4 regions of the Alteromonas sp. BZK5 genome follow, and region 1 is predicted to be linked to each of the others. Evidence: predicted binding sites of a transcription regulator. Region 1 holds the regulator's gene; each other region holds the start of a gene.

Region 1 (8,460 bases):
CGTTATCACATCCGGCTTAAGCGCATCTGCTTTTTCAAGTGCATCGCGCCCATTTCTCGCTTCCCCAACAACTTCAAGTTCCCTATCGCCATCGAGTATTTCTTTTACTCGACGACGATAAAAAGTCGAGTCGTCCACGACAAGGACTTTAAAGACCATGGATTATTATTCCTGTTAATTCATCGCCTTACTTGATGGGTTTACGCGCATACCGTTTAAGCAGGCTCGGAATATCTAAAATTAGTGCAATTCCACCGTCTGATGTAATCGTGGCTCCCGCCATACCAGGCGTGCCTTGCAATAATGCATCAAGAGGTTTAATAACCACTTCTTCTTGGCCTATTAGCGCGTCTACTACGAATCCTACTTGTTGTGTACCAATTTGCACCACAACAACGTGTCCCTTTTCTCTATCGATGTTTTTGGGACCTCGAATCAACCATTCACCAAGGAAGAACAACGGAATTGCTTTTGAACGAACTATCATTGTTAGCTGGCCATCGACCGTGTTGGTCTTTTTGATGTCCATATTTATTATTTCGTTCACCGCACCTAATGGTAACGCAAAGGTTTGTTTTCCTACAACAATCATTAGCGTCGGAAGAATGGCTAGCGTTAGCGGAACTTTGATATCCAGTCGCGTGCCTTTTCCTAGCTGTGAATCAATGTTCACGGTGCCGTTAAGTTGGTTAATTTTGGTCTTAACCACGTCCATGCCCACACCGCGACCAGAAATATCACTAATTTCTGTTTTGGTTGAGAACCCTGGCGCGAATATCAAGTTAAACGCTTCAACATCCGACATCCGTGCTGCTGCGTCTGCGTCTAGTACACCGCGACTAATAGCAATTTCTTTAAGCTTTTCAGGATCCATTCCTTTACCATCATCTTCGATGGTTAGAAGAATATGATCGCCTTCTTGAGATGCCGATAGCTGAACCGTACCCATGCGCGGCTTACCCGCTGCAGCACGGTCATCAGGCATTTCAATACCATGGTCGACGGAGTTTCTCACCAAGTGCACAAGTGGATCGGCCAGTGCTTCAACCAGGTTTTTGTCTAAATCAGTTTCCTCACCCACAAGCTCAAGGGTTATTTCTTTTTTCAAGCTTCTAGCGAGGTCTCGAACAACGCGAGGGAAACGACCAAACACCTTCTTGATAGGTTGCATGCGGGTTTTCATTACCGCACCTTGCAAGTCGCCCGTTACCACATCTAAGTTGGCAATGGCTTTGGACATGCTTTCGTCGTTACTGTTGATACCCAAGCTTATTAGCCTGTTTCTCACTAGTACGAGTTCACCCACCATGTTCATAATTTGGTCAAGGCGCTTGGTATCTACACGTACTGTAGTCTCAGCAGGAGGGGCAGCTGGTGCCGCCTTCTTCTCATCTTTTTTAGGCGCTGCTTTTGGTGCAGCAGGTGCGCTTGCTTTAGCTGGCGCTGCGGCGCTAGGAGCAGGCGTCGCTTTTGGCGCAGCTGGCGCTGCTTGTTTCGCTTTTTGAACCGCTTCTGTTGCTGCCTTATCTACAGGAGGCTCTGGCGCCTTTGAAACGGCTCCCTGCTTGGTAGGCCCTTGCCCTGAGCCATGCAGTTGGTCAAGCAGTGCTTCAAATTCGTCATCGGTGATTTCTTCATCACCAGCTGCACTCGGCGTAACTGGTGCTGGAGCTGGTGTATTTGCCTTTGGCGCAGCTTCTTCACCACCAAACTTGCCTTTGCCATGTAAATCATCGAGCAGCGCTTCAAATTCTTCGTCGGTGATATCGTCGTTATCACTATCGGCAGCAGGTGCAGCAGCCTTTGCAGGTTCGCTTTTAGCCGCTGAGGACTGTCCTGGTGCCCCAGAGCCATGAAGCTCATCAAGCAGCGCTTCAAACTCATCTTCAGTGATTTCGTCAATACCGCCGCTATCACCAGAACTTGGTGCCTGTGCAGTAGGCTCTTCAACAACTAATTCTGGCTCTTCAATCGCGGGCTCAGGTTCTGACGCCGGCGCGCTTTGTTCACCAAAAATATTCTCATCTGGAGATTCCGGGCGACTTAGTTTGTGTAACAAGTCTACTAGGTGTGCATCTGCTGGCTCTAATGGATCCCGAGCTTTCACTCGTTCAAACATTTCAACCACAACATCTGTGGCTTGCAGAATAATATCCATCAGTTCAGGGGTTAGTGTTCGTTGACCGTTACGCATTACGTCAAAGACGTTTTCCGCACCGTGACAAATTTCTACTAACTCGGTAAGAGACAGGAACCCTGCTCCCCCTTTAACTGTGTGATAACCACGGAAAATTGCATTCAGCAAATCCGCATCTTCAGGATTGTTCTCAAGATCAACGAGCTGTTCTTGTAATTGTTCAAGTATCTCTCCAGCCTCAACTAGAAAGTCCTGTAATATATCCTCGTCAACATCAAACGACATGCGCCCGCTCCCCTAAAAACCTAAGCTAGACAGAAGATCATCTACATCATCTTGGCCTGACACGACGTCGTCGCGATTATCGGCATCAATGATAGGGCCTTCTGCCTCTACACCATCAACCTTATCGGCCTTAACGCTGGATGGTTTAGTTTGTTCTGCACCGTCGCGTTCACCAAACATGGTAAGCATGTTAACTAAGCTGTCTTCCACTTCTTTAACCAAGTCGATAACGCGGCGAATAACCTGACCAGTTAAGTCTTGATAACCTTGAGCCATCAATACTTCTGTAAGTAACTGTGTAAGTTTAGCTGACTGTGCCGAACCTTCTTCCAACAATTCGTCTAAGTCTGCGCATAAAGCCTTGAATTCACCCAACTCTATTTGGCGATTCATCAGCTTCTTCCACTCAGGCATAACCTTTTCGATGCGCGCCGACAGCATTTCAGCTATAGGCATGCTCGCTTCAACGGCATCCATAGTAGTATTAGCAGCTTTTTCAGTTTCTTCAATTACGTAGGTTAGGCGGGATTGTGCATCGGGAATATCATCGGTCGCGAGATGTTTAATGCGGTCGTCTATTTGGAAATTATTCAGCGCGTCATGGAGCTGACGCGTCAGTTTCCCTACTTCGGCAAATAACTCAACGTTTTCTTTCATTGAGGCCGCTTCTAATAGGGCATTGGCTGAATCGTTATCACCCTCTTCAAGGTAGGTGACAAGCTGTTTTGCTTCTTCCAACGAAATTGGAACGTTTACACTCGTTGACATCCAGTAAACCTCATTTCTCTGGTGAGCGTCTGGATCAACCTAAACGTTCGAATATTTTATCTAATTTTTCTTTAAGTGTTGCTGCAGTGAACGGCTTAACAACGTAGCCATTAACACCTGCTTGCGCTGCGGCTACAATTTGCTCTTTCTTCGCTTCGGCAGTAACCATAAGTACTGGTAGGTGCTTGAGTTTGTCATCGGCTCTAATCGCGCGAAGCAAGTCAATACCCTGCATACCAGGCATGTTCCAATCGGTAACTACGAAATCGAAATCACCTTGCTGCAACATAGGCAATGCAGTACTTCCGTCATCCGCTTCCTGGATGTTGGAAAAACCCAAATCTTTAAGTAGGTTTTTGATGATACGTCTCATGGTTGAAAAATCATCGACCACGAGAATTTTCATGCTTTTGTCCAAAATAGCCTCCAGTGAGGGGTTAATTGTTATTAATTTCTATTCTTCGTCAGCTTGCCACGACTTCATTCGTGATTTGAGTTTTAACATGGCCTGACTGTGAATTTGACTGACTCTCGATTCACTTACATCAAGAACCTCACCAATTTCTCTTAGGTTCAGCTCTTCATCATAATACAGCGAAAGTACAATCGCTTCTCTTTCAGGTAATGTCGTAATTGCATGGGCAAGCGCTTTTTGGAAAGCGCCTTGCATTAAATCTTCCAGTGGTGCGTCGCTACCTCGATTTTGCTCTGTCGAAATAACATCTTCTGACACACCTAAATCTTCAATACCTAACAGCTTTCCGGCATTTACTTCATTAAGCATTTGGTGATAGTCCTGCAAGCTTACATTAAGCTTATCAGCAATATCAGAATCTCTAGCATCGCGACCTGTTTCGCTTTCTACTTGCGAAATTGCTTCAGTGATCGCTCGGCCATTTCGGTGAACTGAACGCGGTGTCCAATCCCCTTTGCGAATTTCATCTAGCATAGCACCGCGGATGCGAATACCTGCAAAGGTTTCGAAGCTGGCACCCTTGGAGCCATCAAAGTTTCGCGCGGCTTCTAATAATCCAATCATGCCTGATTGAATTAAATCGTCTACAAGAACACTAGCCGGCAATCGCGCTATCAAGTGATGCGCTATACGCTTAACCAATGGCGCATGTCTTTCGACTAACTGCGCTTTATCGGTTTGTTGTTGATAAGCGGCTGCCTTGCTGTTCAACGCTGACTTCCTACGGCTTTTTCTGCAACTAATTGTTCAATGAAAAACTCTAAATGGCCACCTGGCTGCGCTGGAATAGGCCATGTTAAGGCTTTACTTGCCAACTGTGTTATTGCAACGGCTGCCGGTGAACCTGGGTAAGCATCGACAATGGCAGTTTGTTTACGCACTGCTTTACGAATGTTCTCGTCAAACGGTACTGTCGCCACTAATTCTAGTGCAACATCTAAAAAACGCCCTGTCACTTTGCTTAATTTACTAAATAGTTCTTGGCCTTCTCGCACGTCGCGCACCATATTAGCCACAACTTTGAAGCGGAAAACACCGTGCTCTCTATTCAGAATTTTTATCAATGCATACGCATCTGTCAATGAAGTAGGCTCGTCACACACAACGACCATGATGTCTTGTGAGGCTTTTGAAAAGCTCAACACCATGTCTGAAATACCTGCCGCTGTATCAACAATAAGCACGTCAATTTGCGAGCGTAGCTCACTAAAGGCACGAATTAGGCCAGCGTGTTGCGTTGGCGACAATTCTGCCATCGACTGCGTGCCTGATGTGGCAGGGGCAATCTTTATTCCGTGCGGACCGGTCACTAATACTTCATCAAGTGTACATTCGCCGGAAAGCACGTGGGATAAGTTTTTCTCAACACGCAAACCTAACATAACGTCTACGTTAGCAAGACCGAGGTCCGCATCGAGAACCATTACACGTTTACCTTGCTTCGCCATGGCGATAGCGGTGTTCAATGTAATGTTTGTTTTACCTACGCCACCTTTGCCACCGGTGACGGCGATTACTTTGATTAACCGTGATTGCTTCATTTTTCTTAAGCTACTCGCTTGGTCGTCAATCATACTGCTTATGCTGTTTTAATTGCGTTGTTACCACTAGTATGATTCAAACCGTACTTTTTATAAAGCTTTGCAGCAGCGGAAACCAAAGATTTCGCTTCTGCAATCTTAATGTCTTCAGGTACTTTTTGACCATCGGTGACATAACTAACCGGTAATTGGTATTCAACCGCTGCACTAAGCACCTCTCCTAAAGAGTAGCACTCATCTAACTTTGTGAAAATACAGCCACTTAGTTCAATATCATCATACGCTTGAATGATTCTCTGCAAAGCAGGATATTGCGTATTTGCTTGCGCTACCAAATATTTTTTAACATTTGGCATTTGTCCGTTATCAAACTGCTTAATTTGTTTAATTAATCGACTATCTCTTTGACTAAATCCAGCCGTATCAATCAATACTAGTCGCTTATGACGAAGTTGGAATAATAAATCCGCAAGTTCTTCACTAGTCTGCGCTTTTCTCACCGTGCAGCCAATAATCTTTCCGTATGTCGCTAGCTGCTCATAGGCGGCAATTCTATACGTATCAATGGTAATCATCGCAACCGACTCTGCACCGTATTTCTGCGCATAGCGGGCAGCAAGTTTCGCAACGGTAGTTGTTTTACCGGTACCTGTTGGTCCTACTAATGCAACAGCACCTTGTGCGCTAAGTATATCGTTTCCTGTCACATTTATGCGATTAGCCAATAGGTTAAGAAGATATACCCATGCATCTCGTTCGTTGTAATGTGACGGCGTATAGCTAATAAGCTGTTTCGCTAACGCGTTGCTTAACCCCATATCGGTTAAACGGGTGATTAGATATTGATGAACAGGTTTTTGACGTTTGTTCTTAGCTTCCATCAAGTCGGCCACTTGATATTGCAATACATCGCGAAGAGACGCTAACTCTTCCTTGATTTGCGCAAGCTCCGCTGACTGCGTCACAGGGGTATCATCCATACTAGACGCTTGATGCTCTGGGAAAGCGTTCTGACGAACTGGTTCATGAGAAGACTGCTGGGCTTCTACGTCGTCAATAAAGGCTTCTGAGAAGTCTAAGTGCGAAGCAATTTCATTGGCGTGCTTAGCATTCGCTGTCATTGGTTGGTTAGGTTGCGCGGGACTCGTCACGCCATTATTTCCACCGTGCTGCTTTTCTAGCAGTGCTTTAAGGCTATCAGGACCGTCGTCACCAATGATTTCGCTCAAGCTAGGCACTGCCTTTTGACCAGGTGTTTTTGTAGCGGCTTGTGGAGACGCTTTCGGCGTAAACAACTTCGCTTCAGGCTCTTTGTCGTAGGCTGCGACAAGCTCAATACCGTCAGCAACTTTGCGATTTGACATGATCACAGCGTCACTGCCCAATTCAGCTTTAACTTGGCTTAACGCCTCACGCATATCTTTGCCGAAGAAACGTCTAATTTTCATTGCAACCTCTCCAATCACCCAGTGTCAGATTATTGACCGACCGAACTGACTATTTTTATTTGTTTGTCGTCAGGCACTTCTTGGTAAGACAGAACATGAAGCCCAACAACCGAATATTTTAAGAAGCGAGACAGAACGGGTCGTAGCATGCCTGAGGTAAGGAGTACTGCAGGCTCTCCTTCTAACTCTTGCTGCTGACTGGCTTGCTGCAATGATTTTTGCAGCTTGTCTGCCAGGCCTGGTTCTATGCCAGCGCCATCTTCGCCACCTGCTTGAAGTGACTGGTGCAACATCTGTTCCAACTCTGGCGCCAAGGTTATGACAGGTATCTCTTTTGCACCTTGAGTAATTTCTTGGACAATTAAACGTTTAAGGGCAATACGCACCGCAGACACTAAAACATCGGGGTCTTGGCTGCGCGTGCCGTACTCACTGAGTGTTTGCACGATTGTACGCATATCGCGAATAGGCACGCCTTCAAACAATAAGGTTTGCAGTACTTTCACGACGGTGCTTAGCGGAAGAATGTCTGGTACTAATCCTTCAACCAGTTTCGGATGCTGCTTGGCAAGCATATCAAGAAGTTGTTGGGCTTCCTCGTGCCCTAATAATTGATATGCATTGTTAGAGAGTAATTGGCTTAAATGGGTCGCTACAACGGTCGCAGCGTCTACTACTGTGTACCCAAGGGTTTGGGCATGCTCCCGTTTGTTGGGCTTAATCCATACTGCGTCTAAGCCGAACGCGGGGTCTTTGGTGGCACGCCCTTCTAATTTACCGAACACTTGCCCTGGATTAATAGCAAGTTCTTCATCGTGACTGATGATGGAATCCCCAATCGTTACGCCTTGCATAGCGATGGTGTAAGTGTTGGGCTCTAAATCCAAGTTATCGCGAATGTGGACAGGCGGAATAAGGAAACCCAGCTCTTGCGATAGTTTCTTACGTACGCCTTTAATGCGCGTCAACAACTCGCCACCCTGGGATTTATCGACAAGAGGAATTAAGCGATAGCCCACTTCCAATCCGATGGTATCTACCTGCTGAACATCATCCCAGCCAAGCTCTTTCACTTCAGGCGCAACCGATTCATCTTTTACCACATTGTCTGGCACTTTGGGCTCTGCGGCCTTTCTCTTTTCTTGGACCGACTGCCAGTAAGCAAAGCCTGCAATCAAGAATGAGAACCCTAAGAATGCGATATGAGGCATCCCAGGAATGATACCCATCACAAATAGAACGCCCGAGGCTATATAAAGAGCTTGATTATTACCAAGCTGACCGCGGATTTCTTTGCCCATTTCCTGAGTCTCGTTTTCACGAGTAACGATAATGGCTGTAGCGACCGAAAGTAACAATGAAGGAATTTGCGCCACCAAACCATCACCGATGGTCAATATGGTGTAGATTTCTATAGCGTTACCGAATGAAAGCCCGTGCTGAATCATGCCAATAAAAAGACCACCAACAATATTAATCAGCATGATGAAAAGGCCTGCGACCGCATCACCCTTTACAAATTTTGACGCACCGTCCATCGACCCGTAAAAATCCGCTTCTGCGGTAATCTCTTCACGGCGTTTACGTGCTTGATCTTGATCTATATACCCTGCATTTAAATCAGCATCTATGGCCATTTGCTTACCGGGCATAGCATCTAACGTAAAGCGAGCGCTTACTTCCGAAATACGTCCTGCGCCTGCGGTTACAACTTTAAAGTTGATAATAAGAAGAATGGCGAAAACAACAATACCTACGGCGTAGTTACCACCAATCACGACCTCACCGAAGGCTTCGATAACTTTA
Region 2 (8,460 bases), on a different contig from region 1:
TTCTCTTACGGCGATGTATTAGGTGCAGGTGAAGGTTGGGCGAAATCTATATTGTTCAACAGCATGGCTCGCGACCAGTTTGAAGGCTTCTTCAACCGTAACGATACGTTCAGCTTAGGTGTGTGTAACGGCTGTCAGATGCTATCGAACCTTAAATCACTGATTCCAGGTACTGAGCATTGGCCACATTTCGTGACCAACCAGTCGGCGCGATTTGAAGCTCGTGTTGCAATGGTCGAAGTGATGGAGTCTAAGTCTGTGCTGCTTGATGGCATGGCAGGTTCGCGTATGCCTATTGCTGTGTCGCACGGTGAAGGTCAGGCTGAATTTGCCAATGACAACGCGCTGTCACAAGTAGGCGCGCAGGTGGCGATGCGTTACGTAGACAACTACGGCAAGCCAACCATGCAATATCCGGCAAACCCGAATGGTTCACCGCAGGGAATCACAGGTCTAACTTCACTAGACGGACGCAGCACCATCATGATGCCGCACCCTGAACGTGTATTCAGAGCCGTGGCAAACTCGTGGCGTCCAGACGATTGGCAAGAAGATGGTGCGTGGATGCGTATCTTCAGAAATGCCCGTAAATTTGTTGGGTAACAAAGCACTGTTAGTTCGATAAAAACAGGGGGAAACCCCTGTTTATCTTTCGAAAAAATACTGTTTAATAAACGTTCATACCATAGATAGGTGTCAAAGCTTTGGCAAAGTGTCAAAAATCTGATTTTTGCCCTTGTCATCAGTTTGTCACTGATCTATTGTAGTGCAAGCAAGGAATGCAATTAGGTTACAGGAGTTGAGTTAGGGTTGTACCAGTGAAAGGCATGTGCCGGCTGGTTTAAATAATAAGAGACGACCGATGAATCGTTCTTCTAAAGGGTTTGGCTTAACCGGAGTGGCTGTAGCTGTAGTGCTGATGTTCGTAACTGCTGTTTTTAGCACATCTGCGAAGTCTGCCGAAGCTCCAACAACGCTAAGTGTGCAGTCTTCAGTTAAGTAGTCTGAAAGAAAAATTCTAACGCCCGTATCAAGTTGCTTGATACGGGCGTTAATCATTAGGGGGTAATAAAAACGTTCAGCATATAGCGCTTCATGAGAAAGCCTAAAAGTTACACCTAAAGACAAGCCCAAAAAAGCAAAGCTGACTCAACGAGTTCTTGCCTCTCATTTTATCCTTTCTTATTTTTTTCTCTGTTAATTAATTTCTGCTGCGGATGCTTTTTCAAAAGCACATATGTAGCACCAAAGCCTCCGTGCATCGGTTGAGCCGTATGGTAGGCAATGACTTCGTCTAGTTCTCTTAGCCAATGGTTAACATAACTTTTTTTCAAAGCGGGAAAGGGTTTACTATTTTCACCTGTTCCATGTTTTATGAGCAGTGCACGAACCCCGCGTTCGTGACTAGATTTAATGGTGCTATAAACCAGGTCTCGGCTTTGTTCTAAGGTTTTCCCTGAAAGTGTTACGTTGGCCTCTAGAGGGTATTTACCAAGGCGAAGTTTTTTAAAAACGCCGTCTTGAATACCGGGCTGCTGGAAGTGTATGAAATCATCAGGGGGTACCGGCTTTACACCTTCCATGCTCAGTGGATTAGCGAGTTTTTCGCGGACGCTTAACTGCCTAGCCGCTCGTTTTTGTTTTTCAGCGAGCGCCTTTTCAGGATCGTGTAATAAAGCCTTATCATCTGAAGCGATTGGTTTTACATCTTGCATTTCTGCAAAAAACGAATCGATATCGTCGTTTTCAAATTGGCTCATATTAATCCCCGTATAAGCTACTTCTCTATCTTTTATACGCTATTTCTGCCCCGTTGGTCTATGGAGCATAACCGCTCGATATATCACCGGGCGCAACGAACAGCAGCACCGCCGATTGCAGTGTAATTATAAAGTGGGGATTAAATTCCAAAAATCATCGTTTAGTAAATGGCACCGGGTTCCGCTAAAGCTTCAATAGCGTCCCACTCTTCTTCAGAAAATGGGCACTGCTCAGCTGTTTCGGAACAACTATCAGCGTTATCAGGTGGGGGAAAATCGAAAGTCATAATGCTCTCCTGTTTTGAAGAGTATTACTTAAATTGGCTAAATTACAACCAAAGTATAATGAATTCTTCAATATTACAGGCGACGGTGTGTATAAGCATCTTTACTAAAAAGCAGAACCGTTGCGCAATTAATGGCGTCCCCAGCTGGAATCGAACCAACATCTAAGCCTTAGGAGGGCCTTGTTTTATCCATTAAACTATGGGGACCTAATGCGTAGGGAGTTTTATTATACGTAGTTCGGGAAAATACGAAACCCTTTGTCAACAAGGTGCAGCGCTATGAGAAGAATGTCTCTGTCATTGACGTGAAAGTAATGAGCCCGTGGCCTGGTTTTCTAATGCATATAAAAAGCCCTCGTAGATACGAGGGCTTTGGCTATGGTCAGCGTATTTTTAAATATTAAAGTGTACCGCTAGTCTCGTAAATCTAAAGAGCAGTGTATGGGGATTGTTCAATTTGATAATTTTATATGCCGCTGTTGGATAAAACAGCATGTTTTGTTGAACAAAATCCCTATGATAGTTTGGATTCTAACAAAAACGAATTGAAGTAAAAGATTATAGTTACACTTTATTCAATGCTTGAAGTAATTGATGTTCGATACATTTCCAAAAGCAATTATTTCACTTAGATGACGAAAGTACTATATAAACTGGGAACTCTAAACTGTTTAAGGCAGATCGAGAAAGACTATTTTTTTACTACAAAATCGTGTTCTTGAATGTTTGCGATAATTCCTGCACCTTCGTTTACTACTAGAGACGAATTACCGTAGGCACTACTCACTACAAATTTGCCAGGATATAGCGAGTACTGTAAGTATTTACGGCCACGGTTATCGACAATCTCTTTAGCTTGATAAAGGTAAAGTTCATCTTTTTCAGAAATGCCATTGTCTCTGCCTAAAGATACAGAAATTTTATCGCCGGCAACATTAATCACTCTACCTGTCATCGGCTGGCATGCAGTGGCTTCTTTTATGTCTTCAATCGCTTCTGCTATTGTCGCGTTGACAGTTTGCCCATAAAGCGACTGCCAAAACTTCGTCGAAAATTCATCTACATCTTCGAATCTGTCGAATGTCCATTCTCCTTGATTCTGATAAGACTTAGTCAACAACAGGCCTCCATTAATGCCGTCATAGACTTGAATGGTCATAGCAAAGGAGCGTCGAGAAGTACCCTCACGCCACGGTGTAAAAACCGAAGCCTCTTCCCGTGTCACGCTTAAATCATCTATCATGCCCACCAGCACAAATTGAGTATTACTTTGCGCTGAAAGCGTGCGTACATTTTGGTCAGTATATCGACTGTCAAATTTTGCAGTATGTGGCGCGATATAGATAATATCTAGGTTTTCAGTTTTATTTCGCATGGCCTGCGCTAACTGCTGGGTGAATGAAGCATCGAAATTGGGAATATTACCCTGTGTTAGTTGCGCTCTGTTACGTACCCTGAAATGTGTGGTAGCGAAATGTTTTTGGTCATTTTGTGCGGCACACACTTTTCCTCTTGGAAAAATGTCAGCGCGAATACTTACCGTAATCACATCGCCGCTATAAACTTCATCAACCAGTTCCAGTTGTTCAACTTCGCCGGCAGAGCGAATGGTCATCTCTTCATTTTTAAGAAGACCATTTGTAAGCTTGGCGACACTATGAACTGATGCGCCTGCAAAAAGCATGGCTTGCTTAAGTGCCTCTTGGGTAGCCGCATGTCTGGCAGTTTCCTTATCACCATTTCGCACCACAGCCTGTCCTGTAGCCTCGTACCACACGGCATTTGCTTGCCCAACGAAAAATGCAAACAGGCAAGTTACCGCCACGACAGCATTTAAAATAGTTACCAGCGTTGTTTTGCTAATATGTCGCACCGCACACCTCTGGAGGTTTTTGTCTAACTGCGCTATGCAAAGCGCCCGGTTTATAAGGCTAAGCATGCGAAAAGAGTGCCAGTTGATGTGGTTTCGTCGCCATTAAATCAATCGGGCGCATATCTTGCACATATCTTGCAAAAGGTTTGTAAAAAGCGTCAGTTTAAATATGTCAAAATCTGCTACCGCGAGTATGGCAGTATCTCGTAGTTACAAGGCTGCCACCGACGAGAGTAGCGTAACTACACATTTGATTTTATTAATAATGTAATTTGGAAATGAAACTATGCGCTTGAAAAAAATACATAAATCAAAATCGCTGCTGCTGTCTTGCTTTCTTGGTTTAGCAATAAGCACTGGTGGATGCGGCATTATTGATAAACACGTTGAGTGGGAAACAATAGAACCAGAAAGCTATCCCGTGCTCAAGGCGGTAGGCTATGCGCCGATTTCTTCTCAGCATGGCGAAAGCGACAGCATGAAGCTTATAATGGCGATGAAAGCGTCAAAATTAGATGCATACCGAGAGCTCACTGAACAAGTCTATGGTCAAAAAATTGAAGGCAATCAGTCTCTGTCTCACTTGGTTATAGATAGCGAAACATTGCGAGCATCTGTAGAGGGGGTCATTAGAGGCGCTGAAGTCGTAAAAGCCTATCCGGTAGGTGAAGATACATACGTCACCGAACTCGCTTTAGATATGCAGCGGGTTTACGATATATATCTGTCGACCGCAAAACCGCGCCGAGTAAAGGATGTTAAGTATTATTAAACGTTAGCGAAAGGGGTGTTTGCGCAAGTGGCTGTATCGTGAAGTCTTAAAACATGCGTAAATTCACAGAGATATAATTTACTTTTACCGGTTAAGGCTTAACGGTTAAAGCTCGCTGAGTGGGGTTTACTGAAATCGCAAAAAAATTAGGCGCTCACTCCCGACCCTAAAGTCCCGCCTTTCGGCTTTCCTTTTTTGTCATAGGTGAGCGATTCTTTGGCACGAACTTCCATCATCAAGTTACGTAAGTGTGTGAGGCGTAGCTGTCCTTGCTCTACGGCTTTTTGATTGACTTGTGTGCGGTATTTGCAATCGTCCAGAAGTTTCTTTGCATTTTCCATTAATGCTTCATCTTCTTCTGACATTGAGCCTTGATCGCTAATTGTGCGCTCAATGCTTCCATCGAGAGCCTGAATAGACGTTAACAGTGCTGTCTTTTCGTCTAATAAGTTCATTAATGATTCTGCGTCTCGCGAACTGATAAGTTGCAATTCTTTTTCAAGCAATACGGCAAGTGAAGACAGTTGTTCCACTTGCTTTATTAGTGCTTGTGTCAATTGGCTTGCTTGTTCAGTCACGTTAGCTCTCTTCTGGTTAGTTACGAGTTTTGTCGCTCACTATTTAGCGCCAAAAATCTCACCTTCTAGTTTTGCAATCTTGTTGGCAAGCACTTCAGGATTAACTTTATACTCGCCGCTTTGAATCGCTCGCTTAAGGCGATCGACTTTATCTTGGTTCACAGGCGCTTCCGAACCTTTCTTCTGAACCTGGTTGAGCTGCTGAGCAGATTGCGTCAACGATACAGAATCCTGGCGCGGAACTGATGCGGTTTGCGCAGCCTGTGTTGATGCCTGCTGTGGAGATTGCTGCGTTTGGTTTTGCTGCGCAACCTTTCCATTATCAACGGGTGTTTTCGGTAACCCATTGTTTATATTGTTAATTGCCATAATTAGTCCTCACTACTTTTTCGCCTCTATAAAGTTTATCGGCTTTTTGGCTAATTTCTTTAGCTAAATTGTGAACAAAAAAGTAGATATTCGCTGCCTCGTTTATAAGTGTATCACGACTTCTTCAGGGCTTGCGACTCTTGCTATCACCGCCTTTTGGCTACTGGCATTAATTACCTTAATATTGTCACCAACAACACCGTCTTGCTGAGCGATTCCGGCTGTTTTCACTTCCATTCCTGCTACCTCAGCAGTTATGGTAATTCTGTCGCCTTTGCACACAAAGCATAGCATATTTGACTGTATAGCTTGTCCGTCAGTCACTCGGCGTTTTATTCTAGCCCCAATAAGCGCTTCTAGCTCAGTAAATGCGGTATGGCGTAATCGTCTTACATCAACTTTTGCCAGAGAGAGATTCGATGATGTCAGTACGGTTCCTGGACTTATTGCGCCTTGAGTGACAACAATTTCTTTGGTACGCGTTACTTGCCCGCTGGTGAAAAGGTACCATTCATTATTTCTGCAGCTCACTCTAACTGATATATACGATTGGCTCAGCGCTTCTTGCGACGCATTGTATTCGAACCCAGTTGGGCAGTCAGGAATATTTATCCTATCGTCTATCTTCACAATAGACACATCAATGCTAGTATCCTGCGTATTATCAGCAAGTTGAGTTATTAGGTATTGTTTTGCGCCTTCTTCAACCTGTTTGTGATTGGTTTGTGTCGCCAAGCAGTTCATAGAAAGCACACTGAAAACGGTCAATGACAGTAATCGTGTGAATGTAAGGCGCGTTTTGGCGTTCATATTTTTCATCATGACTTTTCGTGTTCAGTTTACAAGTTATTGACTATGCTTAATACGGCCGGTTTGCTTAGTGCAAATAAATAACAGCCAAAGTAAATCCATAAGGTTTACAAGCACGAGCGTCAACGCAGGATCATTGATTAAGTTAAGGTATAAACCCTACTAAAGCCTGAAAAATGCTATTTAGTGTCATTTTTCTGTCGTTTGACCTGCAAAAATTTAGTGATATTGTCTATCTTTATCATAAGAGGCAATGATCATGCCCAGTATTACTTAGAGGTGACCTATGTCGGGGATTTTAGATTCAGTAAACCAGCGCACGCAGCTTGTTGGGCAGAATCGCTTAGAGTTGCTGCTGTTTAGACTGAACGGCCGCCAACGCTTTGGAATTAACGTTTTTAAAGTGCGGGAAGTGCTTCAGTGTCCTCCGCTAACAGCAATGCCGAAATTAAACCCGTTGGTTCGTGGTGTGGCGCACATCCGTGGTCAAACCATATCGGTCATTGATTTAAGTATGGCAACTCGCGGCCGTAAAATTGAAGATCTCTCTAATGCCTTTATTGTCATTGCGGAATATAACCGTTCAGTTCAGGGCTTTTTGGTGGGTGCCGTAGAGCGTATCATCAACACCAATTGGGATGCGATCATGCCGCCACCTCAAGGTACTGGCAGAGCAAGCTATTTAACGGCGGTGACTGAAGTTGAAAATGAACTTATTGAAATTCTAGACGTTGAGAAAATTTTAAATGAAATTTCTCCGTTGAATGCCGAAGTAAGTTCAGAGGTGGCAGAAGGTCTGACAACCGAAGGCCAAGAGAACAAAATTATCTTTATTGCAGATGACTCTGCGGTAGCGCGAAACCAAGTTAAAAAGGCCCTAACTTCACTAGGCTTAGAAATTGAGCTAGCTAAAAACGGTCTTGAAGCATTAAACAGGCTTAAAGAAATTGCGGAAGAATATGGCGATGTAACGAACCGTGTAGGCGTGCTGGTCTCAGATATCGAGATGCCAGAAATGGACGGCTATACACTAACTGCCGAAATTAAAAATACGCCTGAACTTCAAAAGCTTCATGTTGTATTGCATACGTCGCTCAGTGGTGTCTTCAACCAAGCTATGGTGCAGAAAGTAGGGGCTGATGACTTTATCGCGAAATTCCACCCCGATGAACTTGCTACCGCGGTACAAAAGTGGCTAATGACTGAGTGCGAATAACGGAGCAAGATAGGATTGGCTAATAAAGACGTTTCGCCAGCAAGTTACCTCAAGTTTAGAGAGTTTTTGGAAAAGCAATGCGGCATAGTATTAGGTGATAATAAACAATACCTGGTGCGCAGCCGTTTAGCTTCATTACTCTATAAGCATAAGTATGAGTCTGCTGACGAACTGATTGACGTGGTTGTGAAAGGGTTCGACAGAACTTTACTACAGAACGCTATTGACGCAATGACCACAAACGAAACGTTGTGGTTTCGAGACAACTATCCCTTCGATTTACTTGTAAAAGAGTTACTACCAACACTATCGGCAAAAAATCAGAAACTTCGCATATGGAGTGCCGCTTGTTCGTCTGGACAAGAGCCTTATTCTATTGCGATGTCTGTACTTGAATATCAGCGCCAAAGGCCAGGTGCATTAAGAGCGGGTGTTGAAATTGTTGCTACAGATTTATCGTCAGAAATGCTGCAAAAGTGTGAGTTAGGTATTTATGACGAACTGTCCCTTGCAAGGGGATTGTCCCCGCAAAGGAGACAGGCCTTTTTCCAGCAAAATGATAGCGGGCTTATGCAGGTAAAACCCGACGTTCGTCGGATGGTAAGCTTTAGAAGTCTAAATTTACTTTCGAGCTATGCAGCACTTGGCCGCTTTGATATCGTTTTTTGCCGTAATGTTTTGATTTATTTCTCGGCCGAAGTAAAACAACGCATCCTGCAACAAATTGCCGGACAGCTGCAGCCTCAGGGTGTGCTTTTCCTTGGCGCCTCTGAATCAATCAGCGCTGCAAGTGAT
Region 3 (8,460 bases), on a different contig from region 1:
ACAACCTTTCTGTTTTTGCCTTCTTTTTCGGCAGCCACAGCCATGCCCAGCCCTGCGCTAATCGATGTAGACGAATGACCAACTGCAAAGGTGTCGTAGTCGCTCTCAGGCGGCCATGGGAAAGGGTGCAGACCATTCTTTTGGCGAATGGTGCTCATGCGCTCTGCACGACCTGTAAGGATTTTGTGCGGATAAGCTTGGTGACCTACATCCCACAGCAGTCGATCGAAGGGGGTGTCGTACACATAGTGCAAAGCGACGGTCAGTTCCACTGTGCCTAAACCAGATGCAAAGTGCCCACTAGTTTGGCTTACGCTGTTAAGTAAGTACTCACGCAACTCATCGGCGAGCTCGCGTAATTTGTCTTGGGGCAACTGCCTCAATTTATCGGGTGTTTGCGCAAGCGCAAGCGTTGGGTAATGTTGGAGATCTAAACTCATGTACTTATTATCTTTTTCAACATGGCGCGTGGCTAATGGTCGCGTTTTACCAAAAGCTCGCTAAACGCAATTAAACTGTCAGTATTGTAGGGTAAACGCGCCAATGCTTGAAGTGCATTATCGTGAAGCATTTCTAATTCTTGTTTAGCACCTGTAATACCAAGTTTGGCTGGAAAGGTATTTTTCCCTAACGCTTCGTCTGACCCCGCGGGCTTACCTAATTTTTCGCTACTGCCTTCCACATCTAAAATATCGTCTTGAACTTGGAAAGCTAGCCCAATATCCGCGGCATAAGCCATTAAGTCAATTTTAGTTTGAGGCAGTAAGCCTTCACTAACAATGGCGACCATTTCTACGCAGGCTTTTAACAATGCACCGGTTTTCAATCTATGCAGCTGTTTTAGTTCTTCTAGCGAGATGGTTTTGCCGGTGCTGGCTAAATCGATAGCTTGCCCACCGCACATACCTATGTAACCCGCACTTTTCGCAAGTACAGACAGTAACTGGCTACGCTTTGTTTCAGCATACGTGCTTAATGGCGCATCAGCTAACACTGTAAATGCAAGTGCCTGCAGCGCATCGCCAGCTAAAATAGCGGTAGCCTCATCAAAGGCGATATGGCAGGTTGGCATACCGCGGCGCAAGTCGTCGTCGTCCATGGCTGGTAAATCGTCGTGGACTAACGAGTAGGCATGCACACATTCAATGGCCATACTAATAGCCATTTGGTCTTTTTTGGGCACGTCTAGGGTGTTACCTACTACTTGAACAAGTAGTGGCCGCATCCGTTTACCGCCAGCAAGTAAGGCGTGACGCATTGCGTCTTTCAAGCGCGGCGCGTAATCGGGTAATTCGTCAATTAATGTAAGAAGAGATGCATCAGTTTGTTGTTTAACTTGCTGATGCAAAGCAGAAAAATTCATAGATTGCCTGTTAGTTAAAAATGAACGATTTATGGCTGTTCACTTTCAGGAAGAGGGTGGAGCGTTTCTTCGCCTTGTTCACTGAGCAGTATCTTTACTTTTTGCTCGGCGTTTTCAAGAGATTGTTGGCCTTGGCGGGAAAGTGCTATGCCGCGTTCAAATTTTTCTAGTGCTTTATTAAGAGGCAGATCACCGCTTTCCATTTCGTTAACGATAGCTTCTAGTTCTGATAAAGTTTCTTCAAAAGACGCTGATGCTTTTTCTGTCGTCATAAAAACACTCAATATAGTGGCCAAAATACGTATACCGCGCACATTAACCGAGGGTTGCACAAGGGTCAAATGGTTTGTCCGTATATCGCCTATATCACAGTAACATAGCTTTTTTTTCATCCAGTTCAAAAGGCAACATACAAGCAAATTGTGCTATATTCGATGCAAGGCTCAGTAACCTTTCAGAAGTAACCGTGTTATTTACTGTGAAGGAAAACGTAAGGCGCTGAAAAAGCGCTAGATGTTTTTAGTTTATAAAAACAGACAAAGCAGCGCTTTTACATAGAACCTACTTCATAATAAACAAATAAATGTGATATTTTTCAATAATGTCGTTTTAGTATTTCTATCTTTTGCCGATAGGATATTTGTACACTAACAGCACTGACTGCGCATAAATGGGGAAGAGTGAGTGGATTTAGCAACCGTCATAGGTATGTTGGGCGCCATTGGTTTCATAGTTATGGCTATGATTCTGGGCGGCAGCTTGGGCATGTTCATCGACGTGCAATCAATACTTATTGTATTCGGGGGAACACTATTTGTTGTCCTATCTCAGTTTACGTTGGGCCAATTCTTCAGTGCGGGTAAAGTTGCTGGCAAAGCATTCATGTTCAAAATTGAAACGCCTGAAGAGCTTATCGAGAAGATTGTTGAAATGGCAGACGCTGCGCGAAAAGGCGGGTTTCTGGCACTAGAAGAAGCGGAAATTTCAAATGAGTTCATGCAAAAAGGTGTGGACATGCTGGTTGACGGCCACGACATTGAAGTGGTGAGAGAAACGTTAGCTAAAGATATTTCTATGACAACGGAAAGGCATGAGTTCGGCGCTTCTATATTTAAAGGAATGGGTGACGTAGCACCAGCGATGGGTATGATTGGTACTTTGATCGGTCTGGTTGCCATGCTTTCAAACATGGATGACCCTAAAGCCATCGGCCCTGCCATGGCGGTAGCGCTATTAACCACGCTTTATGGTGCCTTTTTTGCCAACGTCGTGTGTTTGCCAATTGCCTTTAAACTGGCGGTAAGAGCTGGAGAAGAGAAGTTAAACCAGAGTCTTGTTCTTGACGGTATTGTGGGTATAGCCGACGGCCAGAACCCACGTGTTATCGAAGGAGTATTAAAGAACTACCTTGCGGCGAGTAAACGCGGAAGCGCAGAGGAAGAGTAATGGCCGAAGAAGAATGCCCAAAATGTCCCCCCGAGGGGCTTCCAGCCTGGATGGGAACCTTCGCAGACCTGATGTCGTTGCTTATGTGCTTCTTTGTACTGCTACTTTCGTTTTCGGAAATGGACGTACTGAAGTTTAAACAAATTGCAGGCTCTATGAAGTTTGCTTTTGGTGTGCAAAATAAAATTGAAGTAAAAGATATTCCAAAGGGCACCAGTGTTATTGCTATGGAATTTCGTCCGGGTAAACCTGACCCTACGCCCATTGAATCCATTCAGCAGCAAACTAACGAAATGACCCAGCAAATGCTGGAATTTCAGGCTGGTAACGAAGACTCTGCCGGCGGAAGGCAGAAGCAGCGCGGCGAGCAGCGTGGCGGACAATCTCAACAAACGGCTACTGAGTCGTCTTCATCGGCTGAGCAAAGCACCGATCAGTCGCAAATGGCTGAACTGATGAAAAAAGTAGCGCAGCAATTAGAAAAACAAATTCTAGATGGTTCGGTGGAAATGGAATCGTTGGGTCAGCAGTTAACCATTCGAATCCGTGAAAACGGTTCCTTCTCGGCGGGCTCGGCCTTTTTGCAGCCCCAATTCCAACCGGTGTTGAGAAAAATCGGTACGCTGTTGGCGGATGTGCCTGGAGAAATCGAAATTTCAGGGCACAGTGACGGTCAGCATATTGCTAATGAACTCTATCGTTCTAATTGGGACTTGTCAGCGCAGCGCGCTGTAGCGGTCGCTGAAGCCATGCGGACCGCGCCAGGGTTTGACGAAAGTCGTATGTCGGTAGTGGGTAAGGCAGATACCGATCCAATTGTAGAAAATGCCACTACACCTTCAGACCGAGCGCAAAATCGTCGCGTTGAAATTAATATTAATCAGGGTAAGCCAATGCTGTCGAAGCCTATATCAGTTGTAGATGAGTAGTGCTTTGACCTAGTGTCAGCTTCAAACAAGAAAGCGGCGCCAAAAGGGCGCCGCTTTTTTTGTCACTACTATCGATAATTAGCGTTGTTAAACACGAGCCAAATCAAGTCTGTAATGAGGCTTTGAAATCACAAGCTGAACGGTACTGATTGTCCTTTCTAAAAAACCACCTTCACAATATTTCAGGTAGTAGGTCCACATCCGCATAAAACGCTCGTCATAACCGTCGTTTAAAAGCTCATCTTTTGCAGAGATAAATGCTTCATACCAATGGTTCAGTGTTTTCGCATAGTCAATCCCGATGTCGTGTAAGTCACGAATCATCATATTAGTGTACTTTTTCAGGTGAGCGTTAAGCTGGTGCTGAGAAGGTAAAAATCCACCCGGAAAGATATATTTCTGAATAAAGTCGACACTATTTGAATAGCTGTCGTAACGTCTGTCATCAATGGTTATTGACTGAAGCAGCATTAGGCCATCGTCTTTTAAAAGTGACGAGCATTTCTCAAAGAAATTTCCTAAAAATTGTTTGCCTACAGCTTCAATCATCTCGATAGACACGAGCTTATCGTACTTGCCTTCAAGTAGGCGATAATCCTTTTTCAGCAAAGTGATTTTGCTTTCAAGTCCTTCTCGGGCAATCCATTCTTTTGCCCATGCATGCTGCTCTTCTGAAATGGTAGTGGTCGTTACGCGGCAACCATAATGCTTAGCAGCATAGACGGCTAGCCCGCCCCAGCCCGTGCCAATCTCTAGAAGATGATCGGTTTCGCTAAGCTGTAACTTGTCGCAAATGGCTTTGAGCTTGTAATTTTGTGCATCATTGAGAGTTGCATTCGGATCTGGGTATATGGCTGACGAATACATCATTGTTGGGTCAAGGAAGCGGGTATAAAGCTTATTACCCAGATCGTAATGCGCCTCGATATTTTTCTTGGCTTGGTCCTTTGTATTTCGACGTGCAAAGTGTTGAATCTTGTTGATGGGCATAGTCACCCATTTAAATTTATTCTCCCATTCGTCAAGGGTAGATAAATTCCTAGCAAACACTCTTACCACGGCTGTTACGTCGTCACTGTCCCATAACCCATCCATGAATGCTTCTCCGGCGCCCACACTTCCGCCAAGCAATAAGCGTCGATAGGCTTGTACATCCTTGATATTTACCGTTGCACGCAAATCGCTTTCGCCTGTGCCGAAACGCGCAACGACATCGCCGTTTTCTTGAATGGTTAAACTGCCAAAAGGCAGTTGTTTTAAGCATTGTAGGAATAGAGTTCTACACGCTTTATCTACAAAGGAGACCTCTGAGGTGGTCAGTAGTACAGATTCACCAAAAGACATTGTTATTGTTCCTGACTTTTTTCTGGGTGTGTATACAGTGGCGTTCGTTTAAGCAGTAGTTTAAGCGCGTGCCAATAAATTCCAGCCACTGTTTTTATTGTCATACTGGGTATACGTTTAAGTGCCGCAGATAGATTCGCATTATCTAAAGTAAATTTAGTCAAATTAATCCCTGCACTGAACTCTTTGTCGTCTCTTACACAATCCATCGCAAGTGACAGTCTAGCCGACGGCTGCGATATCGACCATTTGTAGGTCATATCCATTGGATTAAACGGGGAAACATGAAAAGCTTTTGGCGTATCGTCTTGAGTATCTAGATTTACAAGGTAGTGATGACGCTCATTCCACGGCGTGTTACTTACTTCGGCAAGCATATGTGTATACTTACCTTCGGCATTGCGTAGGTAATAGAAATTCACCGGGCTGAAATAAAGCCCCCACATACGCAGTTGTCCCAGCATAAAGACATCGCCTTGAAGCGTCTTCCCTCCGTTTAACTCTGTCATTCTGTCTATTACTGCCTGACCTAGAGGAAAAGAGGGATCACCTAAGTAGTCTTCACGCTTGAAACGCACTCTAGCCTTGTCGTATGCAGAGAAGCGTTTTAACGAACTGGACAAGATTTCGAGTTCGTTGCTCTCAAGCTTTAGCCAAAATAAATAAATGTCATAGTCAAATTTATGCTGGGTAGGCTTAAACCGTTGGTGATAAACCTTACCCTTGTAGATGGCACTTTCTATCACAGGGCTTCACCAAAGCGAGAACAAACATCAAGTGCGCTAGTTACGCCGTCTTCATGAAAACCGTTATACCAGTAGGCTCCACAAAAATGTAAGTTGTCTACGCCACAAATTTCATTTCTTCTTGCTTGGGCGTTGACCATGCTGGCACTGTATTGCGGATGTGCGTACTGATAGCTTCGAAGAATACTCTTTTGGTCTATTTCCGCCGTATTATTTAACGTTACACAGTAGATGCTTTGTGCTTCAAGGCGTTGAAGAATATTCATGTTATAAGTGACAGAAGCGGGGCGGGCTTCCTCACTTGCGTCTTCTTTTAAGCTGTAATTCCAACTCGCCCAAGCTAATTTTCTTTTAGGCAGCTGTGAAATATCTTTGTGCATCACCACGTCGTTTTCTGCGTAAGGGATATTTCCAAGGATATCTCGATGCAGCGAAGTCGGTGAGTGAATCATTTTTAACGCTTGGCCACTGTGGCACGCAAATACCACATGATCATACATCGCAGCGTTGCCTGAAGAGTCGGTAACCTGCCACTTATCATCGCTTTTCGCTACCGACAGAACGGCCGTCGATAGTTTTATCTTAGACTCAAATGGTGCGATTAAAGGCGGAATGTATTGGCTTGACCCACCTTTAATTGTGTACCACTGAGGACGGTCGGTAATATTGAGCAAGCCATGGTTGTTGAAAAACTGCAAAAAGAACGTGAGTGGAAACTTTCTCGTTTGCTCTAAGCTGCTGGACCAAATTGCGGCGCACATAGGCAAGATATAATAACGTGCAAAGTCATCGCTGAGTTTTAATTCTCTAATGACGTCTTCTAACGTAAGTGAAGAAGTATCACGGTTTTCTGCGACCATCGCTTTACACGCTTTGTTAAACGTCAATATGTCTTTCACGATGCGCCAAAATTTAGGCCTCAGAATATTACGCCGCTGTGCAAATAAACTGTTTAAGTTATTGCCGTTGTATTCGAGGTTTGCCTTTTTACTCATTACAGAGAAGCTCATCTCTGTTGGTTGATACTCAACATTTAACTGATTAATGAGCTTTATAAAATTAGGGTAGGTCCAATCATTAAAAACGATAAAGCCTGTATCGATATGGTAAGTTTCCCCATTGTCGCTTATTTTCTTCGTTGCAGTATGACCACCTATATAGTCATTTGCTTCGTACACTGTGATGTCGTGCTGCCTATTTAGAAGGTGCGCGCAGGTCAAACCAGAAATACCTGTGCCAATGATGGCAATCTTATTGTTCATTCATCTTCTCTTATTGTTTTTCTCTCATTGCCAACGACAATCGCTTTTGCAGTGGGGTTGGCAGTATATGCATAAAGCGCAGAATAAAACCAAAGAACCGAGGGAAGAAAACTGTTTGTTTGTTGCCCTCTATTCCTTTAAGCATAGCGTCAGCGGCTTCTTCAGCGCTAATTTTCATTGGCATTTCAAAATCGTTTTTATCTGTGAGGGGCGTTTCTACAAATCCAGGAGACACCGCTTGCACTTTCACGCCTTTGTGGTGAAGGTCTACTTCTAATGATTTAGTAAAATAATGTAGGGCAGCTTTGCTCGCACCGTACGCTTGCGTTCGTGTGAAAGGGAGTAGGCGAGCCATGCTGTCAACAATCACAAGCTTGTCGCCTTGCTTAAGTCGTGGAAGAAGAGCGTCTACACAATGAACAACGCCAAAGAAATTAGGTTCGAATACGCGGCGAAACATGTCTGGCTCGAAGTCGTCGATATCTACATATTCGCAGGTACCAGCGTTGAGTACAGCAATGTCAAATTTAACCGTTGTTAGCGCCCGTCGAGTATCGTCAAGATCAGTGACATCGAACTGGCATGCGCTAATATTATTGTACTTACTTAGCTCGTTGAGTGTGTCTTCATTTCGACCACAGGCAATCACTTGATAACCGCTGTTTGCAGCAGTTATTGCTAATGCTTTACCAATACCCGATGTGGCGCCAGTAATTAGAATACTTTTCACTTTGCTAGCTTCCCTTTAATTTTTTTAACGACAAAACCTAGGATGGGTACGTGCTCATAGACCATTTCGCCCAAGTCGTAATAATCTTTGTGGTAAATAATGCTGTCATCGCTGACACCAAGTTGCGTGGTGCCATCTAGCGTAATTTGCTTATCACTATCTTTCAGCGTAAGGGTCATCGTCCAATTTGCGATATGGGTAACCTTTGAATGACTTGATGGATGCTCTTCTGTGCCATTGGGCGAGCAAGTAAAAATGTCCGCAATGTCGAACTTACAGCTTTCGGCTTGCGTCAATAAGTTGGAAAAATAGCGTTTTACTTCATCAATGCCATGGTGTGTAGTGATTGGGTCGATAAACAGTATGTCGTCGGCATAGATATGTTCTAGGTCGTCTGGAGAAATTTGACATATGTCTGTGTAAATTTTACAAAAGCGTCCAATGACGTCCATGGCCTTTCCTTAACTCATAATTCAAAATCAGATTTGCATATCGGTAATGTCGACGCTTAAAAAAATTCGCGGTTATTTTCACGTTCAAATTGCAAGTCTCTGATATGAAATCTGTTAATGTTTTATTTAAAAACTAAATTACATTAATCGTCGTGCTAAAGATCATGTTTTTCCATTTATATGTGAAA
Region 4 (6,090 bases), on a different contig from region 1:
GGAATAAACTCTTGCTGTAGCAATCCGTTGTAGCCGTGCTTGTAGCCAAGCAAGGTAAAATTAGCTTTCTGACACGCAATAATTGCGGCACGTATACATGCATTCATACCTGGGGCGTCGCCACCAGAGGTTAAAATTGCGACACGTTTTGACACATTAAAGTCCTTCTTTTTACAGGCAATGCCATTAAAGTAGAGTAAAGGCTGTGCAACGTAAAGTTCTCTATTGCGGATATTTATTGCGTAATATCAAAGTAAAATTCAATTTTTCGGTACACAGCAATAAGCGTTTTTACTTGTCACGACGTAACTAACGTAAAAAAGGAAATACTATGCGTTCATTGTTGGTTGTTGTCTTTATTATTTTTCTTACTTCATGCAGTTCTAAGCTGGCCTATAACAACCTGGATTGGTGGGTGTATTGGTACATGGACGACTACATCGAGCTTAAAGATGAGCAAGAGGAGAAGTTTGATGCGCATTTACAAAATTGGTTGAGCTGGCACAAGAAGAGTGAACTTACTCGTTATAAAGCGCAATTAAAGGATATAAAAAAGCAGATTCAGAATGACACCCTTAATTCGAGTATTGTTTATAACAACCTTGAGCTAGCTAGATCGCATTGGGAGCGAGTACGAGACGAGGTCAGTCCTGAACTAGCGGCTATAGCTAAAACACTCGATGATGAACAAGTTGTCACCCTATTTGCGGCATTAGAAAAAGACAATAAAGAAGAAGAGGAAGAGCGACAAGAGGCGCTGGAAAAGTCTGAAGCACAGAGACTTAAAGATAGAATTGAGCGAATACAAGAAACAATAAGTGAGCGTATTGGAGATCTAAGTAAAGAGCAAAAACAAATTGTTAGCACCTACGCGCAACAGTTTATTTCTACAGGTGACGCTTGGATAACGTATCGCAGAAACATTCAAAATGCGGCAAGAAAGTTATTCGTTTCGCGCAAGCAAAACGAAAGGTTTGAGCAAGAATTGGTGTCGCTAATGCAAAATCCGGATAATTATAAAAGCGATGTGTACAAGCAGAGTAGTGCTCATAATATGATTGTGACAGCAACGCTACTGGCCGAGATATTTTCAACTCTTTCAGAGAAACAGCGTCAAACACTGATTGAAAACGTGGATGAGCTAATCGAAACGGTTGATAATTTTATGGATTAGTTAGTAATACTTTGGCCTCGCTGGTTAAAATTTCGAACAGTAAAAAAAACTAACAATCTCATAGCTCACCAGTTTTCTAATTCAAAAGCCAATATATTTAGAGAGTTCATCTCTAAGGTTGGTGTATTTTTCTTTGTAAGGCGCCTTAAGTGACATATCGTCAATCAATTTAAACAACCGCTTACACTCATTAATGAGTTTCATTTCGGCTTTATCTTCTTTGATTGCAATTTGTAGAAGACATTGCAATAGATTAAGCGCAACCCCTGTATTTACAGGAGCAAAGCCTTGAGCAAGGGCGAACGAAGCTTTAGCACGTTCGTAATCTTGCTGCTGATAGTGCTGAATGCCTTCGCGGTTGAACTGTTGATAACTAGCTAAGTTTTTCTGAGCATTGAGGGCTTGCGCATCAAGCATGTTTAGACTGTTTTGGTCGAGCTCATCCTGTCTTGAAGTCAAAAGTGCATTCAACTGTAGCGCATCATCAAACTCACCCAGTTTATACATAACGTTAATACTGTCAGGGATAAACGCGGTAGGAACTTCCGTGTACTTATCGTCAAGCAGTGTTTGTGACGTTGTTAAGTGGCGTTTGGCATCAATCAGTTTGCCGTCTATAGCGCTAATTCTAGCGTTGACGATTGTACCAAATATATCTACGTCAAAATCTCTGTCCATTTTTTGAAGATGTTCATCAAACTTTCCTCGTTGCAGAGTTAGTAATGCTTCTTGCTGATACTTATTGCGCTGGCGCTTGTCGTCTGCAAACTCTGCGACATCTAAAAGGCTTCGGATAATACCGCACCAGTGTAAACTTGTTTTGTGAACGGTTCGTTTTGATAAATCCCAGATCGCTTGGCTTGAACTCGCTGCCAGCACTAAATCGTCATTTTGCCGACCTATTTCACAGGCTTTGAAATGCCTGGGTAAGGAGTAGGGCGACAGTTTTATTGCCTCTTTTATTGCATCTAGTGCTTTGTCGCCAGATGTCGTGGCTTGGTGTGCTTGCGCAAGAATATCGTGAGCGTCTGCATTGAACCGGTTACGCTTTAGCGTTCGCTTGGCAATTGAAATCGCTTTCTCATATTCCTTTAAAAGCAAGTAAGTTTTTCCAATAGCTATTTGTGCCCACAGCACGGGTTTTCCGTCAATGTAGTCACGTAACACATCTAGCGCTTTATCGGGTTGCTTTATACGCCAGTATAGCTCGACTAATAGCTGTTCACAGTGACCTTTATAGTGGGAAGGGGCGTCAAGTAACGCTTCGATATGGTCGATCGCACTGTTCATTTCACCCTGTTCAACGAGACTAAACGCTTGCTGGAGAAACTGTCTTTTTTGCCACGCACGAACAATACGAGACTTCAGCTGAACTTGAGAAAAGGGCTTAATTAAAAAATCATCGGGTCTACGTTCAATACTGCCCAACACTACCGGTCGAGCGCTATCTGCGCTTATCAGAATGAACACCGATGTGGGACTGATAAGCCTTCGAGTGCGCAACTCTTCAATGAGCTCATAGCCATTCTTGTTGTCAGCTCCCAAGTGTAGATCACAAATGACAATATCAAACTTATGCTTTTTACATAGTGATACCGCTTGTTCAGCAGATGACTTCGTAACTACATCAGATGCGCCCATCGAATGCATCAGCCCCTTCAATAAAAGAAGGAAAGGGCGTTGGTCTTCAACAATCAGTACTTGTTTGTTGCTAAATTGCATTTCAAATCCATGAGTGAGCGCGCGATTACTTTATAGGAGTATATCTAATTTTAGATAATAAGCTTAAGAAAAACATTATCTTGCCGAAAACATAAGTATACATATGAAGTTGTAAATAAGAATGTCGCAAGAAACTGTCGAAGCTCGTGAGCAAATACCTATTGACCCCAGTATATACTGGGAGCGCAGTGGTGTGCTTGCTAAAGCATCTGCGCAGGGAGCGTTGTTCTCTTTATATATTGCTATGCAGCAACATAGTGTGGCTGAGCCATTTGAAATTGAAGCGGTAGCGTCAGAATCTGATGATAAAAGTAGCATCGAATCCAAGCTTGCATCGTTAAATTATTATAGAAGGCCATCGCTAGCTGCTAATGAAAGCGAATGGGGCAGAATGCGCGTTTTGTCTGAGTTAGTATCTCAAGACTATGCGGCAGCAAGGTTATATTTAAGTATGAATCCCTCTCCACTTTCACAAACTGATGATGCTAAACGTCTACCCGACGATGTAGTAGATAATTGTAGTTTGGCAACACAAAAGCGGTTGAAAAAGGAATACACTAACACCGTGAAAGAAGATAATACGCTGCTATACGATATCCTTTCATCACAAGATAAAGAATTCCATTCACAACAAGAAAATTCGTCACACTTCACATCTTTTGAGAATATTGCATAGCAGTTTTTTCAATTCGTTGTTGCGGACTAAGCTTGGGTTGACGGAGGGGCGCTAATTCGTATCCGCCCTAGTTTTTATAATTCCTTTTTGTTATATTGCGCGCCGCATTTTTGCACTGGTCTTACGCTCCAATCAGCAAAGGTTAAAATATGTCTAAATATATTGTATGCGCAATGTATAAATTTGTTGCGCTTGAAAACTTCAAAGAAATCCGCCACCCGCTTCTCGAAACAATGGAAGCTAATGGCATTAAAGGTACACTTCTTCTTGCCCACGAAGGGATAAACGGTACGGTTTCTGGTACTCGCGAAGGTATCGACGCATTACTTGCTTATTTAAACAGCGACGAGCGTATTAATCCTATTTCTTGCAAAGAGTCTCTTCACGATGAACAGCCGTTCTATCGCACCAAGGTAAAACTGAAAAAAGAAATTGTGACCATGGGCGTTGAGGGTATCGACCCTCGCAAAACCGTTGGTACTTACGTAAAACCTAAAGACTGGAACGCACTTATTAGCGACCCAGATGTTACGGTTATTGACACGCGAAACGGTTATGAAATTGAAATTGGTACGTTCAAACACGCTATCGACCCTAAAACCGAAACGTTTCGTGAGTTTCCTGAATACGTAGCGAAAGAGCTCGACCCGTCAAAAAATAAAAAAGTGGCTATGTTCTGCACCGGTGGTATTCGCTGTGAAAAATCGACGGCTTACTTGAAAGAGCAGGGGTTTGACGAGGTTTATCACTTAGAAGGCGGTATTCTACAGTACCTTGAAGATGTACCGAAAGAAGAGTCGTTGTGGGAAGGCGATTGCTTTGTATTCGATAATCGCGTTGCAGTTAACCACGACTTAGAGAAAAGCCATTATGAGCAGTGCTACGCGTGCAGACTTCCAATTACTGAAGAAGACAAGCAGAGTGATAAGTATGAGCCGGGTGTTAGCTGCCCACACTGCTTTGGTACCCATACCGACGATCAAATTGCTCGCTTTAGAGAACGTGAAAAACAGGTTCAGCTGGCAAAAGAGCGTCAACAAGAACACGTAGGAACGGAAGCGCGTTTGACCATGGAACAAAAGCGTCAGGAAAAAGCAGAAGCTCAACGTTTACGCGCACTTAAAGCAAAAGAAAATCAGGCGTAGACAGCTAGAAAGAAGGGCGTTACACTCGTGCTTATTGCAGTTGAAATAAGGAATGCGAGTGAGCACTCAACTTTCAGAATCTAAAATTGAAGAAATTAGAAAGGACTTCAGCTTTTTCGATCGTGATGGCAACGGCCAAATCGATTTGCCGGAGTTCATCGAGCTTCTAACCGTTATTTCACCAAAAACGAAAGCTAGCCACGTACAAGAAGGCTTTAAGCTTATCGATAGTAACGACGACGGTTACATCGACTTTGAAGAGTTTTTGGAGTGGTGGCAAGAAGGATGGTGGGAATACTAAGTTTAAACTTAGTTACACTTATCGTCGACTGAGGCTTTTCGACACGCTAGGCCGAGCGTGAAAACGAGGGCTAGGCCACGTAAAAGAGCCAATTGAAAACGAGTGCTTTTAAGCACTCGTTTTTTTGTGTTGAGTTTGGTGTTTCGTGTTGGGAGTGAGATATAGCTTCCTTTGAATAGCCTTCAATGTCGGCTTCAAGGCCATTAGCCGACACTCAATCTTGACACCAAGTGATCAAAAACCAATCGAATACGTTGTGGTACTGGACCACGTTGAGGGCGATAAATATATAAATCCCAAGGCACCGGCTCGACCTCTTCTAACACTCTCACAAGTTTCTCTTGACGTAATAAGTCTTGGACTAAAAAGTCAGGAATTTGAGCAAAACCTAGTCCATTTTGTATAGCCATTAATTCAGCTTCGGTGTCGGCACTTCGAAAACGTGTTATAGATGGCGTCCACTGTCTGTCCACGGAAAAAACCCATGGCCAAAGCTTTCCCGTATTGCGATCTACTAACCCTGTAACGGGCAAGTGGTTTAGTTCTTCAATAGACGCAGGCCTTCCCACTCTATTTATTAACTCAGGCGAAGCCACGACATACATATTAATTTTGGTGAGCTGGCGGGCAATAAATCGACTATCTCTCATGAAGCCGATACGTATCCCAATATCTATTTTTTCGTCAACTACATCCACGCGCTCGTCACTGAGTGTCAGGTCTATATCCAGTTGAGGATGTATTGATGAAAGTTCCAGTAATACTGGCATTAAGCATTTATGACCAAAACCAACAGGCGCTGCGATACGAACCCGCCCTTGTAATTCATTACCCGAGTTAGGGGCGCTTGTTTGAAACAATTCATCTACAGCGCGCAGGCGTTCTTTTGCTATCAAAGCAAATTTTTCTCCAACTAGGGTCACTTGTATGTGTCGAGTATTTCGATGAAATAAAAGCTCTCCTTGCAATTGCTCTAATTCCTTCACTGCTCGTGTGACTGCCTGAGGAGAAATTCCCAGACGATTAGCCGCTTCTTTAAAGCTGCTAGACTCAGCAGCAGTACAAAATATCC

What was found. The regulator FliA, encoded in region 1, starts transcription of late flagellar genes. The targets are predictions, from matches to a motif close to CTAAAGNTNNNNNNNNNNNNGCCGATA.
Region 2: a site for FliA is predicted at 5,676-5,702, ahead of flgM (flagellar biosynthesis anti-sigma factor FlgM). Genes of this name have one in related genera too.
Region 3: a site for FliA is predicted at 1,971-1,997, ahead of pomA (flagellar motor protein PomA). Genes of this name have one in related genera too.
Region 4: a site for FliA is predicted at 2,959-2,985, ahead of BIZ39_RS19760 (VC2046/SO_2500 family protein). Genes of this name have one in related genera too.

The regions. Positions count from the first base shown of each region.
Region 1 is NZ_JACSOE010000018.1:58,196-66,655, forward strand. Features, by position in the region: gene BIZ39_RS07550 (chemotaxis response regulator protein-glutamate methylesterase) at 1-159, opposite strand, end outside; gene BIZ39_RS07555 (chemotaxis protein CheA) at 188-2,422, opposite strand; gene BIZ39_RS07560 (protein phosphatase CheZ) at 2,435-3,190, opposite strand; gene cheY (chemotaxis response regulator CheY) at 3,225-3,608, opposite strand; gene BIZ39_RS07570 (RNA polymerase sigma factor FliA) at 3,645-4,376, opposite strand; gene BIZ39_RS07575 (MinD/ParA family protein) at 4,373-5,239, opposite strand; gene flhF (flagellar biosynthesis protein FlhF) at 5,245-6,654, opposite strand; gene flhA (flagellar biosynthesis protein FlhA) at 6,684-8,460, opposite strand, start outside.
Region 2 is NZ_JACSOE010000017.1:54,947-63,406, forward strand. Features, by position in the region: gene purL (phosphoribosylformylglycinamidine synthase) at 1-603, shown strand, start outside; gene BIZ39_RS07165 (hypothetical protein) at 863-1,003, shown strand; gene smrA (DNA endonuclease SmrA) at 1,173-1,760, opposite strand; gene BIZ39_RS22220 (hypothetical protein) at 1,922-2,047, opposite strand; tRNA gene BIZ39_RS07175 (tRNA-Arg) at 2,180-2,254, opposite strand; gene BIZ39_RS07180 (flagellar assembly protein T N-terminal domain-containing protein) at 2,739-3,920, opposite strand; gene BIZ39_RS07185 (LPP20 family lipoprotein) at 4,207-4,692, shown strand; gene flgN (flagellar export chaperone FlgN) at 4,839-5,270, opposite strand; gene flgM (flagellar biosynthesis anti-sigma factor FlgM) at 5,310-5,639, opposite strand; gene flgA (flagellar basal body P-ring formation chaperone FlgA) at 5,742-6,458, opposite strand; gene BIZ39_RS07205 (chemotaxis protein CheV) at 6,736-7,665, shown strand; gene BIZ39_RS07210 (CheR family methyltransferase) at 7,681-8,460, shown strand, end outside.
Region 3 is NZ_JACSOE010000054.1:20,763-29,222, reverse strand. Features, by position in the region: gene dxs (1-deoxy-D-xylulose-5-phosphate synthase) at 1-440, opposite strand, end outside; gene BIZ39_RS14875 (farnesyl diphosphate synthase) at 473-1,363, opposite strand; gene xseB (exodeoxyribonuclease VII small subunit) at 1,393-1,635, opposite strand; gene pomA (flagellar motor protein PomA) at 2,048-2,809, shown strand; gene BIZ39_RS14860 (flagellar motor protein MotB) at 2,809-3,738, shown strand; gene BIZ39_RS14855 (SAM-dependent methyltransferase) at 3,826-5,082, opposite strand; gene BIZ39_RS14850 (DUF1365 domain-containing protein) at 5,085-5,828, opposite strand; gene BIZ39_RS14845 (NAD(P)/FAD-dependent oxidoreductase) at 5,825-7,090, opposite strand; gene BIZ39_RS14840 (SDR family NAD(P)-dependent oxidoreductase) at 7,101-7,820, opposite strand; gene BIZ39_RS14835 (nuclear transport factor 2 family protein) at 7,817-8,272, opposite strand.
Region 4 is NZ_JACSOE010000130.1:525-6,614, forward strand. Features, by position in the region: partial or broken gene BIZ39_RS19745 (6-phosphofructokinase) at 1-155, opposite strand, end outside; gene BIZ39_RS19750 (DUF6279 family lipoprotein) at 332-1,174, shown strand; gene BIZ39_RS19755 (response regulator) at 1,256-2,896, opposite strand; gene BIZ39_RS19760 (VC2046/SO_2500 family protein) at 3,018-3,572, shown strand; gene BIZ39_RS19765 (rhodanese-related sulfurtransferase) at 3,722-4,717, shown strand; gene BIZ39_RS19770 (EF-hand domain-containing protein) at 4,770-5,018, shown strand; gene BIZ39_RS19775 (LysR family transcriptional regulator) at 5,222-6,090, opposite strand, start outside.